2 regions of the Streptomyces sp. NPDC094448 genome follow, and region 2 is predicted to be linked to the other one. Evidence: predicted binding sites of a transcription regulator. Region 2 holds the regulator's gene; the other holds the start of a gene.
What was found. The regulator HspR, encoded in region 2, represses chaperone genes until heat shock. The targets are predictions, from matches to a motif close to TTGAGNNNNNNNNNCTCAA.
Positions count from the first base shown of each region.

Region 1: the regulator HspR is predicted to act here: its motif matches at 6,125-6,143, upstream of lon (endopeptidase La).

Region 1 is NZ_JBIWGU010000002.1:272,095-279,305, forward strand. Features, by position in the region: gene ACIQ9E_RS04645 (hypothetical protein) at 1-673, shown strand, start outside; gene ACIQ9E_RS04650 (MarR family winged helix-turn-helix transcriptional regulator) at 769-1,251, opposite strand; gene ACIQ9E_RS04655 (lysozyme) at 1,486-2,361, shown strand; gene ACIQ9E_RS04660 (pentapeptide repeat-containing protein) at 2,476-3,324, opposite strand; gene lon (endopeptidase La) at 3,679-6,102, opposite strand; gene ACIQ9E_RS04670 (ABC transporter permease) at 6,316-7,211, opposite strand, start outside.
Region 2 is NZ_JBIWGU010000004.1:153,949-161,159, reverse strand. Features, by position in the region: gene ACIQ9E_RS09345 (helix-turn-helix transcriptional regulator) at 53-1,051, shown strand; gene ACIQ9E_RS09340 (heat shock protein transcriptional repressor HspR) at 1,187-1,633, opposite strand; gene dnaJ (molecular chaperone DnaJ) at 1,639-2,820, opposite strand; gene grpE (nucleotide exchange factor GrpE) at 2,881-3,573, opposite strand; gene dnaK (molecular chaperone DnaK) at 3,570-5,426, opposite strand; gene ACIQ9E_RS09320 (sugar transferase) at 5,774-6,334, shown strand; gene ACIQ9E_RS09315 (heterodisulfide reductase-related iron-sulfur binding cluster) at 6,480-7,211, shown strand, end outside.

The sequences.
Region 1 (7,211 bases), on a different contig from region 2:
GACCCCGCCGCGGGGCGACGACGGTTGTGTGCACGGAGTCCCCTGGTTCACCGCGCGACTGGGCGGTGCGCTGCTCGAACTCACCACATCGAGGCGCGATCTCGAATTGACCGGAATTCTCTCCACGGCCATTCGCCGCACCGCCGACGCCCACCGCCAAACCTGTGACCTTTCTCACGTGCGAACTCCGCAGGCGACCGTGGTCGTCGCCCGGTGGGGCGGACCGGACGGGGAGGTGGAGTATCTGGTGCTCTCCGACTCCACCCTGCTGCTGGAGTCCCCGTCCGGGGAGGTACGCGCGGTACTCGACGACCGCATCGACCGGCTGCCGCGCGAGGCGCTGCGTACCCATGCGTCGGCGGACGCCCTGCGCAATGCGGAGGGCGGTTTCTTCACGGCGGCGGCAGACCCTTCGGTCGCCTCCCGCGCGGTGACGGGCCGGGTCCCGCGCGCCGGGGTGCGCTCCCTGACCGCGCTCACGGACGGCGCCTCGCGCTGGACCGACCTGTTCAAGGAGGGTGACTGGACGGACTGTGTCGCCCTGTTGCGCGCCTCGGGTCCGCAGACGCTGATCGACCGGGTCAGGGCGGTCGAGACGGCGACGCGGGAGCAGGGCGAGCCGTTCCGCTGGAAGCTCCACGACGATGCGACGGCGGTCTTCGTGGAGCCGTAGGCCGGGTCAGGGGGCGGGGGCCCGTCCGGGTGCGGGGGCCGGGCGGGGGTGCGCCGGGGCCGGTCCGCCCGTCCCGACACCCCCGCGGAGGTACGTCAGTCGGCCGCCCGGTCGTTGAGCTGGCGGAGCAGCCGGCCCAGCTCGGCGACCTCTCCGCGGTCCCAGCCCGCCAGCTTCCGTACGTACCGCTCCCGGCGGGCGTCCCTCACTCGGCGGAACCGCTCCAGGCCTTCTTCGGTGAGCCGGACGAGTGAGGCGCGGCCGTCCGCCGGATCCGGCTCCCGGACCACCACCCCGACGCCTTCCAGCGCCCGGAGCTGACGGCTCATCGTGGCCTTGCCGACGCCGAAGTACGCGGCGAGGTCGGTGGCCCGCTGCGCGCCCGCGTCCTCCAGCCGGACCAGCAATCCATAGGCCGAGGAATCCAGTCCGGGGTGGACCTCGCGCGCCATCTCCCCCGACTGGGCCCGCGCACGGCGCAGAAAGACCGCCAACTCCCGCTCCAGGGCGAGGAACACCTGGTCCACACCACTCGCACCGTTGGGGGCTGCTTCACTCCCCGTACCGCTTCCGTGCACGTCAGCACCCCTCGTACGCTTTCCGAATCCTGAAAGTTTCTGCCGAAGGCGACCGTCTCCGCAGTTCGGTCAGTATTTCGCAGGCTTAGACCAACGGCATCACCTTCCGCCCCTTCCGCGGCCAGGTCTACGTGCGTAGCGTTATTCGTGGCATGTCCACACCATGTTGCTCCATTGCGGTGCCATGCCGTCGTATCGCCCAACTCCCCCACGAGGTCCGTCGGAGGCACGCTTATGCCCGTGCAGAGATCCGGAACGACCGTTCCCCACCCCGAACCCAAGAGATCCCGCCGTTCCCACCGTCCCCGCAGCACCGCGGCGGGCGCACTCCTCGCCGTCCTGTTCCCCGCCACCGCCCTCCCCGCAGCCGCCGCCCCCGGGCCCACGGGCGGTACCGAACCGCCGCCGCGCGGCTCCGCGTATCTGGGCATGGGGGTCGTCCGGCACGACGGGCAGGGCGGCCTGCCGGTGCCGGTGCGCGCCGCCCAGACCGAGGGCGTCGACGTCTCCAGCCACCAGGGCAACGTCGACTGGTCCGGGCTCCGGACCAGCGGAGTGCGCTGGGCCTATGTGAAGGCGACGGAGGGCACGTACTACAAGAACCCCTACTTCGCCCAGCAGTACAACGGCTCCTACGACATCGGCATGGTCCGCGGCGCCTACCATTTCGCGACCCCCGACACCGCGTCGGGGGCGGCCCAGGCGGACTACTTCGTCAACAACGGCGGCGGCTGGTCGGGCGACGGCCGGACGCTGCCCGGCGCCCTCGACATCGAGTGGAATCCGTACGGCGCCGCCTGCTACGGCAGAACGGCGTCGGGGATGGTCACCTGGATCCGGGACTTCCTTGCCCGCTACAAGGCGCGGACCGGACGGGACGCGGTGATCTACACGTCGACGAGCTGGTGGAAGCAGTGCACGGGCAACTACAGCGGCTTCGGCGCGAACACTCCGCTGTGGATCGCCCGGTACAACACCACCCCGGGGGAGCTGCCGGCCGGCTGGGACTTCCAGACGATGTGGCAGTACACGTCGTCGGGCCCGATCGTCGGTGACCACAACAAGTTCAACGGGGCCTACGACCGGGTCGTGGCACTGGCCAACGGGTAGAACCGTCCGGTCCGCGCGCCGTCCGGTCCGCGTACCTTCCGGCGGGCCGTCGTAGCCCCGCCGCGTCCGGGCCCGGGAGCCCGTCCGCCTCCGCACTACCGGCGCCTCGCCGGGTCAGGACCAGTGCGCAGGGCGGTCGAGAGCCGGGGGGAGCCCGGTCGCGGTATCGCCCCGTGCCGCGTTGACCTGCGTCCGGGTGAGGAAGAGACTGCCGCGCAGATCAGCACCGGACAGATCGGCGTCCCTCAGGTCCGCCCCGATGAGATCGGCCTGCCTCAGGTCCGCGCCGGACAGATCGGCCGCGATCAGGTACGCGCCGCGCAGGCTCACCCCGCGCAGATCCGCACCGGACAGCCGGGCCCCCATCAGATCGGCGCCGCGCCGGTCCTTCTTCCGCCCCCGCACGGGCGCCCGTACCAGCTCACTGGTCCGCAGCAGCAGCGCGTTGACCTTCCCGCGGTGGGCCGCCACATCCAGCCGCGCCAGCTCGGCGGGCCCGCGCCGGGTCAGGGCATCGGTCTCGTCGAGCAGGGCCCGCAGTCCGGAGTGGAGCGGGCGGGCGGCCTCGTGCCCGAGGGCGTCGGTGAGATACCAGAGCAGCTCGCGCAGATGCCGTACGACGGGGAATGCGTCGAACATGGCACGGGCCGTGTCCGGGGCCTGCCGCCAGTCGCGGCCGCCGAAGGTCTCCCGGGACACCTGCTGACCGGCGCCGAAGCAGTCGTAGACCGTGCAGCCCCGGTAGCCGCTGCTCCGGAGCCGGGCGTGGATCCCGCAGCGGAAGTCCGCGTCGAGGTTCCCGCAGGCCTCGCCGGCGGCCTTGTCCCGCGCGAAGTCCGCGGAGGCGATGAAGGGCAGGGCGACGCAGCAGAGCCCGAAGCAGCTCGCGCAGTCGGCCCGGAGCGCGCCGGGCCCGCCGGGGGCGGGGCGGGGCGGATGGTCCGGGGACGGAGGCGTGCGCATCCGCCCATTGTGGGGGATCGCGTCCGGCGGGGGTACGAGTCCCTGAGGCCGGGGGCCGTTGCCGTTCCCGGAGACCCGGCACTCCGCCTGTGCGGCCGGCGCCCGGCGTGGCCGGGACCGCCTTCCGGCCGCGGACCGTTGGCGGTTCAGCCACAACCGGCCTGGGGTCGGCTGACAACCCACGCCACGCTGGACGCGTCCCATGGCCGCTCCCGAAGGAACTGCGCGAGATGCCTTCACGGAGCGCGGCCGCCGTCGGGCCGGGCGCAGCCCGGAAAACCGGAAAAGGGGCCCGTCCCGGAGGGGTACTCCCTCCGGGGCGGGCCCCGAGTACGGCCGACCGTCCCGGAGGGGTTACGCCGCGGCTGCCACCGGGACCGACGCCGGGGTCAGGGCCAGCGCCAGCACCTCGCGGACGTCCGTCACCGCGTGGACGTCCAGCGTGTCCAGGATCTCCGCGGGCACATCGTCCAGGTCCGGCTCGTTCCGCTTGGGGATGATCACCGTGGTGACCCCGGCCCGGTGCGCCGCCAGCAGCTTTTGCTTGACGCCGCCGATCGGCAGCACGCGTCCCGTCAGGGACACCTCGCCGGTCATCGCGACATCGGTCCGCACCAGCCGTCCCGACAGCAGCGACGCCAGCGCCGTGGTCATCGTGATACCGGCACTCGGCCCGTCCTTGGGCACCGCGCCCGCCGGGAAGTGGATATGGATCCCGCGATCCTTGAGGTCCGCGACCGGCAGCTCCGTCTCGGCGCCGTGCGACCGCAGGTAGGAGAGCGCGATCTGCGCGGACTCCTTCATCACGTCACCGAGCTGACCGGTGAGCGTCAGCCCCGCGGCACCGGTCTCCGGATCGGCGAGCGAAGCCTCCACATAGAGGACGTCGCCGCCGGCGCCGGTGACCGCGAGGCCCGTCGCGACCCCGGGTACGGCGGTCCGCCGCTCGGCCGGGTCCTGCGCGGACTCGGGCACATGGTGCGGCCGGCCGATCAGTCCGCGGAGCCCGTCGGGCCCGACGGTGTACGGCAGTTCGCGCTCGCCCAGCTCGTGCTGTGCGGCAACCTTCCGCAGCAGCCGGGCGACCGACCGCTCCAGATTCCGTACGCCCGCCTCCCGGGTGTACTCGCCCGCCAGCTTCCGCAGCGCCGCCTCCTCGACGACGACCTCGCCGGGCTCCAGACCAGCCCGCTCCAACTGGCGCGGCAGCAGATGGTCCCGGGCGATGACGATCTTCTCGTCCTCGGTGTACCCGTCGAGCCGGACCAGTTCCATCCGGTCGAGCAGCGCCTCCGGAATGGCCTCCAGCACATTCGCCGTGGCCAGGAAGACGACGTCGCTGAGGTCGAGTTCGACCTCCAGGTAGTGGTCGCGGAAGGTGTGGTTCTGCGCGGGGTCGAGGACTTCGAGGAGTGCCGCGGCCGGATCGCCGCGGAAGTCGGAGCCCACCTTGTCGATCTCGTCGAGGAGGACGACGGGGTTCATGGACCCGGCCTCCTTGACCGCCCGGACGATCCGGCCGGGCAGGGCGCCCACGTACGTCCGCCGGTGGCCCCGGATCTCGGCCTCGTCCCGGACACCGCCGAGGGCGACCCGGACGAACTTCCGGCCCATCGCGTGGGCGACGGATTCGGCGATGGACGTCTTGCCGACACCGGGCGGGCCGACCAGGGCGAGCACCGCGCCGCCGCGCCGCCCGCCGACGACCCCGAGGCCGCGGTCGGTGCGCCGCTTCCGTACCGCCAGGTACTCGGTGATCCGCTCCTTCACGTCCTCCAGGCCCGCGTGCTCGGCGTCCAGGACGGTCCTGGCGCCCCGGATGTCGTACGCGTCCTCGGTCCGCTCGTTCCACGGGAGTTCCAGGACGGTGTCGAGCCACGTCCGGATCCAGGAGCCCTCGGGGCTCTGGTCGCTGGCCCGCTCCAGCTTGTCGACCTCCTTGAGGGCGGCCTCGCGCACCTTCTCCGGCAGGTCGGCGGCCTCGACCCGGGCGCGGTAGTCGTCGGACTCCTCGACGGAGTCCTTGGCGTTCCCGCCGTTCAGCTCGCGCAGCTCCTTGCGGACGGCGTCGAGCTGGCGGCGGAGCAGGAACTCGCGCTGCTGCTTGTCCACGCCCTCCTGGACGTCCTTGGCGATGGACTCGGCCACGTCCTGTTCGGCGAGGTGTTCGCGGACCTGCTCGGTGGCGAGCCGCAGCCGGGCGACCGGATCGGCGGTGTCGAGCAGTTCGATCTTCTGGGCGGTGGAGAGGAACGGCGAGTACCCGGCGTTGTCGGCGAGCTGCGCGATACCGTCGATCTGCTGGACCCGGTCGACGACCTGCCAGGCGCCGCGCTTCTTCAGCCAGTCGGTGACCAGGGCCTTGTACTCCTTGGCCAGCTCCAGCACCTGTCCCGGCAGCGGATCGGGCAGCGATTCGTCGACCGAGGTGCCCTCGACCCAGAGCGCGGCCCCCGGCCCGGTCGTCCCGGCGCCGATCCGCACCCGGCGCTGCCCCTTGATCAGCGCGCCGGGATCGCCGTCCGAGAGCCGTCCGACCTGCTCGACGGTCCCGAGCACACCGGTCGCCGCGTACTGCCCGTCGACCCGGGGAACAAGCAGCACTTCGGGCTTGCTGCCCCCTGATGAGCGGGCGGCGGCCTGTGCCGCCTCCACCGCGGCCCGTACCTCGGCGTCGGTGAGGTCGAGCGGCACCACCATCCCGGGCAGCACGACCTCGTCGTCGAGCGGCAGCACGGGCAGGGTGAACGGTGTGAACGTGCCGGACTCAGCAGCCATGATCTCCCCTTTGGCAGTGAACTTGAGCTGTATCGACTCAATGCGCTGGAGCCCGCGCTTGTTCCCCGGACTGTGTTCACTGTGAGCGAACGGGTCGGTACGCGTCGGTCCGCCGCGCCTCCCGGCGGGCCTCCCGGCGGGCCGGAGAGTCCGCGGCCCCGGCGGCCCCCGAGGTCTCCGGGGCCGTCCGGGGCGGTGCGGGGCCGCGGAGCATCAGCGCCGCAGAGCCTCCACCGGCTCGACCCCGGCGGCGCGGCGGGCCGGGTAGAGACCGGCCGCGACACCGGTGAGCAGGCCGATCAGGGGCGCCGATGCGACGACCGCGGGGTGGACGACCGGGGACCACTCCTTGGCGATCGAGACGATCACGACCACCAGCACCCCGACGCTCGTCCCGACCAGCCCGCCGAGGATGCCGAGAGCGCCGGATTCGGTGAGGAACTGGAAGGTCACATGGTGTTTCCGGGCGCCCAGTGCCCGCCGCAGCCCGATCTCGCCCGTGCGCTCCAGCACGGCGACCAGGGTGGTGTTCGCGATGCCGACGGCACCGATCACCAGACAGATCCCCGCCAGGGCGAGAAAGAGCTGCGAGAGGTCGTCGCCGACCGACGAGCGGAGGGTCCGGGGGTCCGGGGGCGCCTGGGCGCGTACGTACTCGGGATGGTCCGCCCGCACGGCGACCGGGGCCTCGCGTGCGACCTGGGGTGCGGCGCCCAGTTCGGTGGCGACGAGCATGCCGGCGGCGCCCGCGGCGGGCGGCCCCCAGAGGGCCTCGGCCGTGGTGCGCGGCACCATCACGGCGAGCAGGAGTTCCGGCCGGCGCTCGGCGTCGGAGACGATGCCCATGACGGTGAACGACTGGTCGCCGATGAAGACGGCCGGGTCGGTGTCGAGGCTGCTGATGCCGAGGCGCTGGGCGACCGTCCTGCCGATGACCACGACGGGTTCGCGCCGCTCACTGAGCCGGCGGTCGTAGAGGCGGCCTTGGGCGAGGGTGAGCTGCGCGGCGTCGAGCGCCTCGGGGGATGCCGCGTAGACAGCGGTGTCGGAGTGGACCCCGTCGACCAGCGGGGAGCTGGTGACCTGCTGCCCCTTGGGGAGCTTGACCT
Region 2 (7,211 bases):
CAGCGACGGCAGGCATCATGTTCCTGTAATGCAGGAACATGAGGGGGTACATATGACGTCTCATGGGGGCGAACTCGGACACCCTCACTCAGACGGCAAGTTGTGCGAGGCGGGAAAGAGTCTTTACATCACCGCGCTGCGGAGCGGTCGGCTGTCCCGGCTGGAGGCGGAGACCGCGCCCTGCCTGTTCGACCTCGCACTGCTCGATCCGGACCCGTATGACGCCCAGTGGCTCCGACCGGTTGCTCCCACCACGGCACTGGCGCAACTGATTCACCCCATCGAGAGGGAGATCCAGGACCGCCGCCGGCGGGCCGTCGCCCTCACCGACGCTCTCGAACCGTTTATGTCCATCAGTGCCCAGGGCTCACCCGTGCCCGACGGCATCACCGTCCTCGAAGGCCTCAACCGGATCAACGCCAGTCTGGACCAGGTCACCGCCGACTGCACGGAGGAGCTTCTCACAGTCCAGCCGGGCAGCGGACGCCAGCCGCACTCCCTGGAGAAGGCGCTGCACCGGGTGCAGCCGCTGATCGAACGCGGGGTCCGGATGCGGACCCTCTACCAGCACACCGCCCGCCACCACCCCGCCACGCTCTCCTATATGGAGAAGGTCGGCCCGTCCGGAGTGGAGGTGCGCACCCTCGAAGAAATCATCGACCGGCTGATCATCGTGGACCGGAAGGTGGCCTTCATCCCCGCCAGCAGCGACCGGCTGTTCGCTCTGGAGCTGCGGCACAAGGGGATCGTGGACTATCTGGTCGGCGTCTTCGAGCAGTTCTGGCTGCACGGACTGCCGTGGGACGAGCCGATCTCGTACGGCCCCGATCTCAACGGAGTGACGGGCGTCCAGCGTTCCATCGCCAAACTGCTGGTGGAGGGGCATGTCGACGAGGCGATCGCCCGCCGGCTGGGGATGAACGTCCGGACCTGCCGGGCGCATATCGCCAAACTGGGCTCGTCGCTCGGCAGCGGCAGCCGTACCCAACTGGGGTATCTGATCGCCCAGTCGGGAATCCTGGAGCACGAAACGCCGACCACGGCGGGCTGACGGCCCCCCGCCCGCGCCGTTCACGAACGCAACGGAACGCGGGCGGGACGGGCTGTCGCACCGTACCGCGAAGCACTGCCGCCGGTGGGCCGCCGCCGACGGGCCGCTCACCGGTGGGTCATGCGCTCCGGCGGGCTATTCGCCGGTGCGCTTGGGCCGCCATACGACCAGCGCGCTCGCCTGCTGCACATCCTGGTACGGCACCAGATCGCGCCGGTACGAGGCGTGGACCTGCGATTCGCGCTGCCGCATCGCCGCCGCCGCACCCTCGACCGCGGCCGTCAGCTCGGCCACCCGGGACTGGAGCGCCGCGACCTGGTTCTCCAGCTCGATGATGCGCTTGATGCCCGCGAGGTTGATGCCCTCGTCCTGGGACAACTGCTGCACCGTACGGAGCAGTTCGATGTCCCGGGCGGAGTAGCGCCGTCCCCGGCCCGCCGTACGGTCGGGGGAGACCAGACCCAGCCGGTCGTACTGCCGCAGTGTCTGCGGGTGCAGCCCGGAGAGCTGGGCCGCCACCGAGATCACGTACACCGGTGACTCGTCGGTCAGTTCGTAGGGGTTGCGGCGCCTTCCGTCCATCGTCCTCATGCTCCCTTCGCGGCCTCGAAGAGCTGGGCCCTCGGGTCCTCGTCCGCGGTGGCCTCGCGATAGGCCTCCAGCGCTTCCTTCGCCTTGCCGCTCAGATCCCTCGGAACCGCCACCTCGACGGTGACCAGCAGATCGCCGCGGGTGCCGTCCTTGCGGACCGCTCCCTTGCCGCGGGCCCGCATGGTGCGCCCGTTGGGCGTGCCCGCGGGCAGCTTCAGGGTCACCGGCGGGCCGCCGAGCACGGGCACCTTGATTTCGCCGCCCAGGACGGCCTCCGGGTACGTCACGGGAACCGTGACGGTCAGATTGTCGCCACGGCGGCCGAATACGGGGTGCTCGCCGACATGGACGACGACATAGAGGTCACCGGCCGGGCCGCCGCGCTCGCCCGGGGCCCCCTTGCCGCGCAGCCGGATCCGCTGGCCGTCGGAGACGCCCGCCGGGATCCGCACCTGCATGGTGCGCGAGGAGCGGGCCCGCCCGCTGCCCTTGCAGACCTCGCAGGGGTCCTGGGCGATCAGCCCGCGGCCCTTGCAGTCCACACAGGGGTCGGTCAGCGAGAAGGAGCCGCTGCCGCCGCGGGAGACCTGGCCGGTGCCGACGCAGGTCGGGCAGACCCGGGGGTTGCCGTTCTTGTCGCCGGTACCCGAACAGGCCTTGCACGCCGCGGAGCTGGACATCCGCAGCGGGACCGTGGCCCCGTCGACGGCCTCGGTGAAGCTGAGCGTCACCTCGGACTCGATGTCCTGGCCGCGCCGCGGCTGGACCCGGGTCCCGGCGCCCGCACCACGGTTGAACAGCCCGCCGAACACATCGCCCAGACCGCCGCCGAAGCCACCGGCGCCGCCGGGCTGGGGGCCCCCGCCCTGGGCGCCTCCGAAGAGGTCGCCCAGGTCGAAGTTGAAGCTGCCGCCGCCCGGCCCGGCGCGGAAGCCGCCGTTGCCGAAGAGGGCGCGGGCCTCGTCGTACTCCTTGCGCCGCTTGGGGTCGCCGAGGATGTCATTGGCCTCGGAGATCTCCTTGAAGCGCTCCTCCGCCTTGTTGTCACCCTTGTTGGCGTCCGGATGGAACTCGCGGGCGAGCTTCCGGTACGCCTTCTTGATCTCGGCTTCGGTGGCGTCCTTGGGGACGCCGAGGACCTTGTAGTAGTCCTTCTCGACGAAGTCCTTCGTGTTCATCGACGTCCCTCCTCCCGGGCGGTGCCGCGCACGCTCCGTACGCGTACGCCTCTGCCTGCGTCAGCCCTTGTCCGGGCCACCGCTCTCCTCGCCGTCGGCCGCGCCGTCCTTGGCGTCCGCGCCGTCCGCGGCGGCCGTGGACTCCTTCGGATCCTTGGCCGCCGGTGCCGGACCGGCGCCGGGCTGCGGCTCGGCCACGGCCACCCGCGCGGGGCGGATGGTCCGCTCGCCGATCCGATACCCCGGCTGGAGCACCGCGACGCACGTCGTCTCCGTGACATCCGGCGCATAGCTGTGCATCAGCGCCTCGTGGATCGTCGGGTCGAAGGGCTCGCCCTCCTTGCCGAACTGCTGGAGGCCCATCTTCGCCACGCCCGTCTCCAGGGACTCGGCGACGGATTTGAATCCGCCGACCAGCTCCCCGTGGTCCCGGGCGCGGCCGATGTCGTCGAGCACGGGCAGCAGCTCGGCCAGGAGGGTCGCCGTGGCGATCTCCTTCACCGTGACGCGGTCGCGCTCCACCCGGCGGCGGTAGTTCTGGTATTCGGCCTGGAGCCGCTGGAGATCGGCGGTGCGCTCGGCGAGTGCCGACCGCGCCTGGTCCAGTTCGGCCGTCAGACCGGCGGTTTTGGCGGCGTCCCCTGCCGGGGCCGCCCCGCCCTCCTGCTCGGAGGGCGCGGCGGTCTCGGCGGCGTCGTCGGAGCCGGAGGGGACGTCGGGCTTCTCGTCGAAGCCCGGGGTCTCCTCGGTCACGCGGCACCGCCCTTGGGCTTCTCGTCGTCGACGATCTCGGCGTCGACGACGTCGTCGTCGGCCTTGGCCTGGCCGGCGTCGCCCTGCGGCGCGTCGCCACCCGCGGCGGCCTGCTGTGCCTGGGCATCCGCGTACATCGCCTGGCCGAGCTTCTGCGAGACGGCGCCGAGCTTCTCGGTGGCGGTACGGATCTCGGCCGTGTCCTCGCCCTTGAGCTTCTCCTTCAGCTCGGTGATGGCCGTCTCGACCTCGGTCTTCACCTCGCCGGGAACCTTGTCCTCGTTGTCCTTGAGGAACTTCTCGGTCTGGTAGACGAGCTGCTCGCCCTGGTTGCGGGTCTCGGCGGACTCGCGGCGGCGGTGGTCCTCGTCCGCGTACTGCTCGGCCTCCTGGCGCATCCGGTCGACCTCGTCCTTCGGCAGCGAGGAGCCGCCGGTGACGGTCATCTTCTGCTCCTTGCCCGTGCCCAGGTCCTTCGCGGTCACGTGCATGATGCCGTTGGCGTCGATATCGAAGGAGACCTCGATCTGCGGGACGTTGCGCGGCGCCGGCGGCAGGCCGGTCAGCTCGAACATGCCGAGCTTCTTGTTGTACGCCGCGATCTCGCGCTCGCCCTGGTAGACCTGGATCTGGACGGAGGGCTGGTTGTCCTCGGCCGTCGTGAAGATCTCGGAGCGGCGGGTCGGGATCGTGGTGTTGCGCTCGATGAGCTTGGTCATGATGCCGCCCTTGGTCTCGATACCGAGGGACAGCGGGGTGACGTCGAGCAGCAGGACGTCCTTGACCTCGCCCTTGAGGACACCGGCCTGGAGGGACGCGCCGATGGCGACGACCTCGTCCGGGTTCACACCCTTGTTGGCCTCCTTGCCGCCGGTCAGCTCCTTGACCAGCTCGGCGACGGCGGGCATCCGGGTGGAGCCGCCGACCAGGACCACGTGGTCGATCTCGGAGAGGGCGATGCCCGCGTCCTTGATGACGTTGTTGAACGGGGTCTTGCAGCGGTCCAGCAGATCGGAGGTCAGCTGCTGGAACTGGGCGCGGGTGAGCTTCTCGTCCAGGTGCAGCGGGCCCTCGGCGGAGGCCGTGATGTAGGGCAGGTTGATCGACGTCTCGGTGGAGGACGACAGTTCGATCTTGGCCTTCTCGGCGGCCTCGCGGAGGCGCTGGAGGGCCATCTTGTCCTTGCCCAGGTCGACGCCGTGGCCGTTCTGGAACTGCTTGACCAGGTAGTCGACGACGCGCTGGTCCCAGTCGTCGCCACCGAGGTGGTTGTCGCCGTTGGTGGCCTTCACCTCGACGACGCCGTCACCGATCTCCAGCAGGGACACGTCGAAGGTGCCGCCGCCGAGGTCGAAGACGAGGATCGTCTGGTCGTCCTTGTCGAGGCCGTAGGCCAGCGCGGCGGCCGTGGGCTCGTTGACGATACGCAGGACGTTGAGGCCCGCGATCTCACCGGCCTCCTTGGTGGCCTGGCGCTCCGAGTCGTTGAAGTACGCCGGGACGGTGATGACCGCGTCGGCCACCTTCTCGCCCAGGTACGCCTCGGCGTCGCGCTTCAGCTTCTGCAGGATGAAGGCGCTCATCTGCTGCGGGTTGAAGTTCTTGCCGTCGATCTCGATCTTCCAGTCAGTGCCCATGTGGCGCTTGACCGATCGGATCGTCCGGTCGACGTTGGTGACCGCCTGGCGCTTGGCGACCTCGCCGACCAGCACCTCGCCGTTCTTCGCAAAGGCGACGACGGACGGCGTGGTCCGGGCTCCCTCGGCGTTGGTGATGACGGTGGGCTCGCCGCCCTCCAGAACGCTGACGACGGAGTTAGTCGTGCCCAGGTCGATGCCGACCGCACGTGCCATGTCAATTCCTCCAGAGACTTCTTGAGTGGAACTGACTCAAGGATGCCCCAGCCCGTCGCGGGAGTCAACAGACCTGAGTCGACCCCACTCAACTTTTATCCCACGCTTATCCGCAGCCCGGCCGGCCGGTGCCGCATTCGCCGGGCCGCGCACAGCACCTGTCAACCGGCCGCGCGTGGCGACCACCCCTCCGGGGACCGCATCTGTCACAGTCATCCCCCACAGAACTCACTAAACACCTACACACCCCTATACATCGCCACTCATCCCGGAACTCCGGGTACATCGCTACTCATCCCGGAACTCCGGAAACTTCCCTTGCTGCACGCTTCGGCGGGAGAAGACAGATGTCCCTTTCGAAAAGAGCCGTCGATCTGCTGGGCACGGCCCTTCTGCTGCTGCTCCTCGCCCCGGCGCTGGCGGCGCTCACGGCCGCCGTCGCCATCTCGGCGCGCGGGCGGGTCCTCGTACCGAGGCGGTGTACGGGTGCGGGCGGGCGGCCGTTCCGGATGCTGGCGTTCCGGGTGGTGCCCGGCAGCCGCACGGGCCGGCTGCTCCACCGCCACTACCTGGACCATCTGCCGCAGCTCGTGAACGTACTCCGGGGCGAGATGTCCCTGGTCGGCCCGCGCCCGCTGCCGGTGGACCGGATCCCGGCGGGCAGCGCCCGGGCCCGTACCTCCGTACGCCCCGGAATCACCGGACTCTGGCAGACCGGCGGGCGGTCCGGGCTGCCGTGGGAGGAGATGGCCGTCCAGGATCTGCACTACATCAGGGAACACTGGCTGGGCATGGACCTGATGATCCTGGCCCGTACCGTCTCCACCGCCCGGCGCGGGCGCCCCGCACGCGCCGCGGCCGCCGCCCCGGCGCGCGTACCGCGCCCGCAGAGGCTGAGGCAAGCCTGAGCGACACAGATCACCGGCCGCGCGGCTACAGTGCGGCCCCATAAGTGGGTAGTCTCGGCCCGAAACGATTAAGTTACCGCTTAGTAATTTCTCGGTGGCCGGCCGCGCCCGGACCGGTCCCCCTCGCAGGCCCGAGGAGCCCGAAATGCAGCTCGCCGCGATCGTCGTGTCGCTGGTCCTGACCGTGGTCGCCGTCGCGCTCATCTCCCGAGCCGTCGCGCAGATCTACCGCTTTGTGAAACTCGGCCAGCCCGTGCCCGCGGGCAGCCGCACCAACGACCCCAAACAGCGCACGATCACCCTGGCCAGGGAGTTCCTGGGGCACACCCGGATGAACCGCTGGGGCATCGTCGGCTTCGCCCACTGGTTCGTCGCGATCGGCTTCCTCACCCTGCCGCCGACCCTGGTCCAGGCGTACGGCCAGCTGTTCCGGGCCGACTGGATGCTGCCGGTGATCGGCGACTGGGCGCCGTTCGAGATGTACACCGAATTCATCGGTCTGATGACGGTCGCCGGAATCCTTGTCCTGATGGCGATCCGGCTGCTGAACCTGCCCTCCCGGGCGGGCCGCAAATCGCGTTTCGCGGGCTCCAAGGCGTGGCAGGCGTACTTCGTCGAGTACGTGATCCTCACCATCGGCCTCGCCATCCTCGTCCTGCGCGGTCTTGAGGGCGCGATCCACCACGTCGACGGCTACGAGGCCGGGTACTTCATCTCGTACCCCCTGGTCGCCGCCTTCGAGGGCCTGAGCACCGGCACTCTCCAGAACCTCATCTACCTCACCGCCGCGGTGAAGATCGGCACCTCGCTGATCTGGATGATCACGGTGTCGCTGAACACCAATATGGGTGTCGCCTGGCACCGCTTCCTCGGCTTC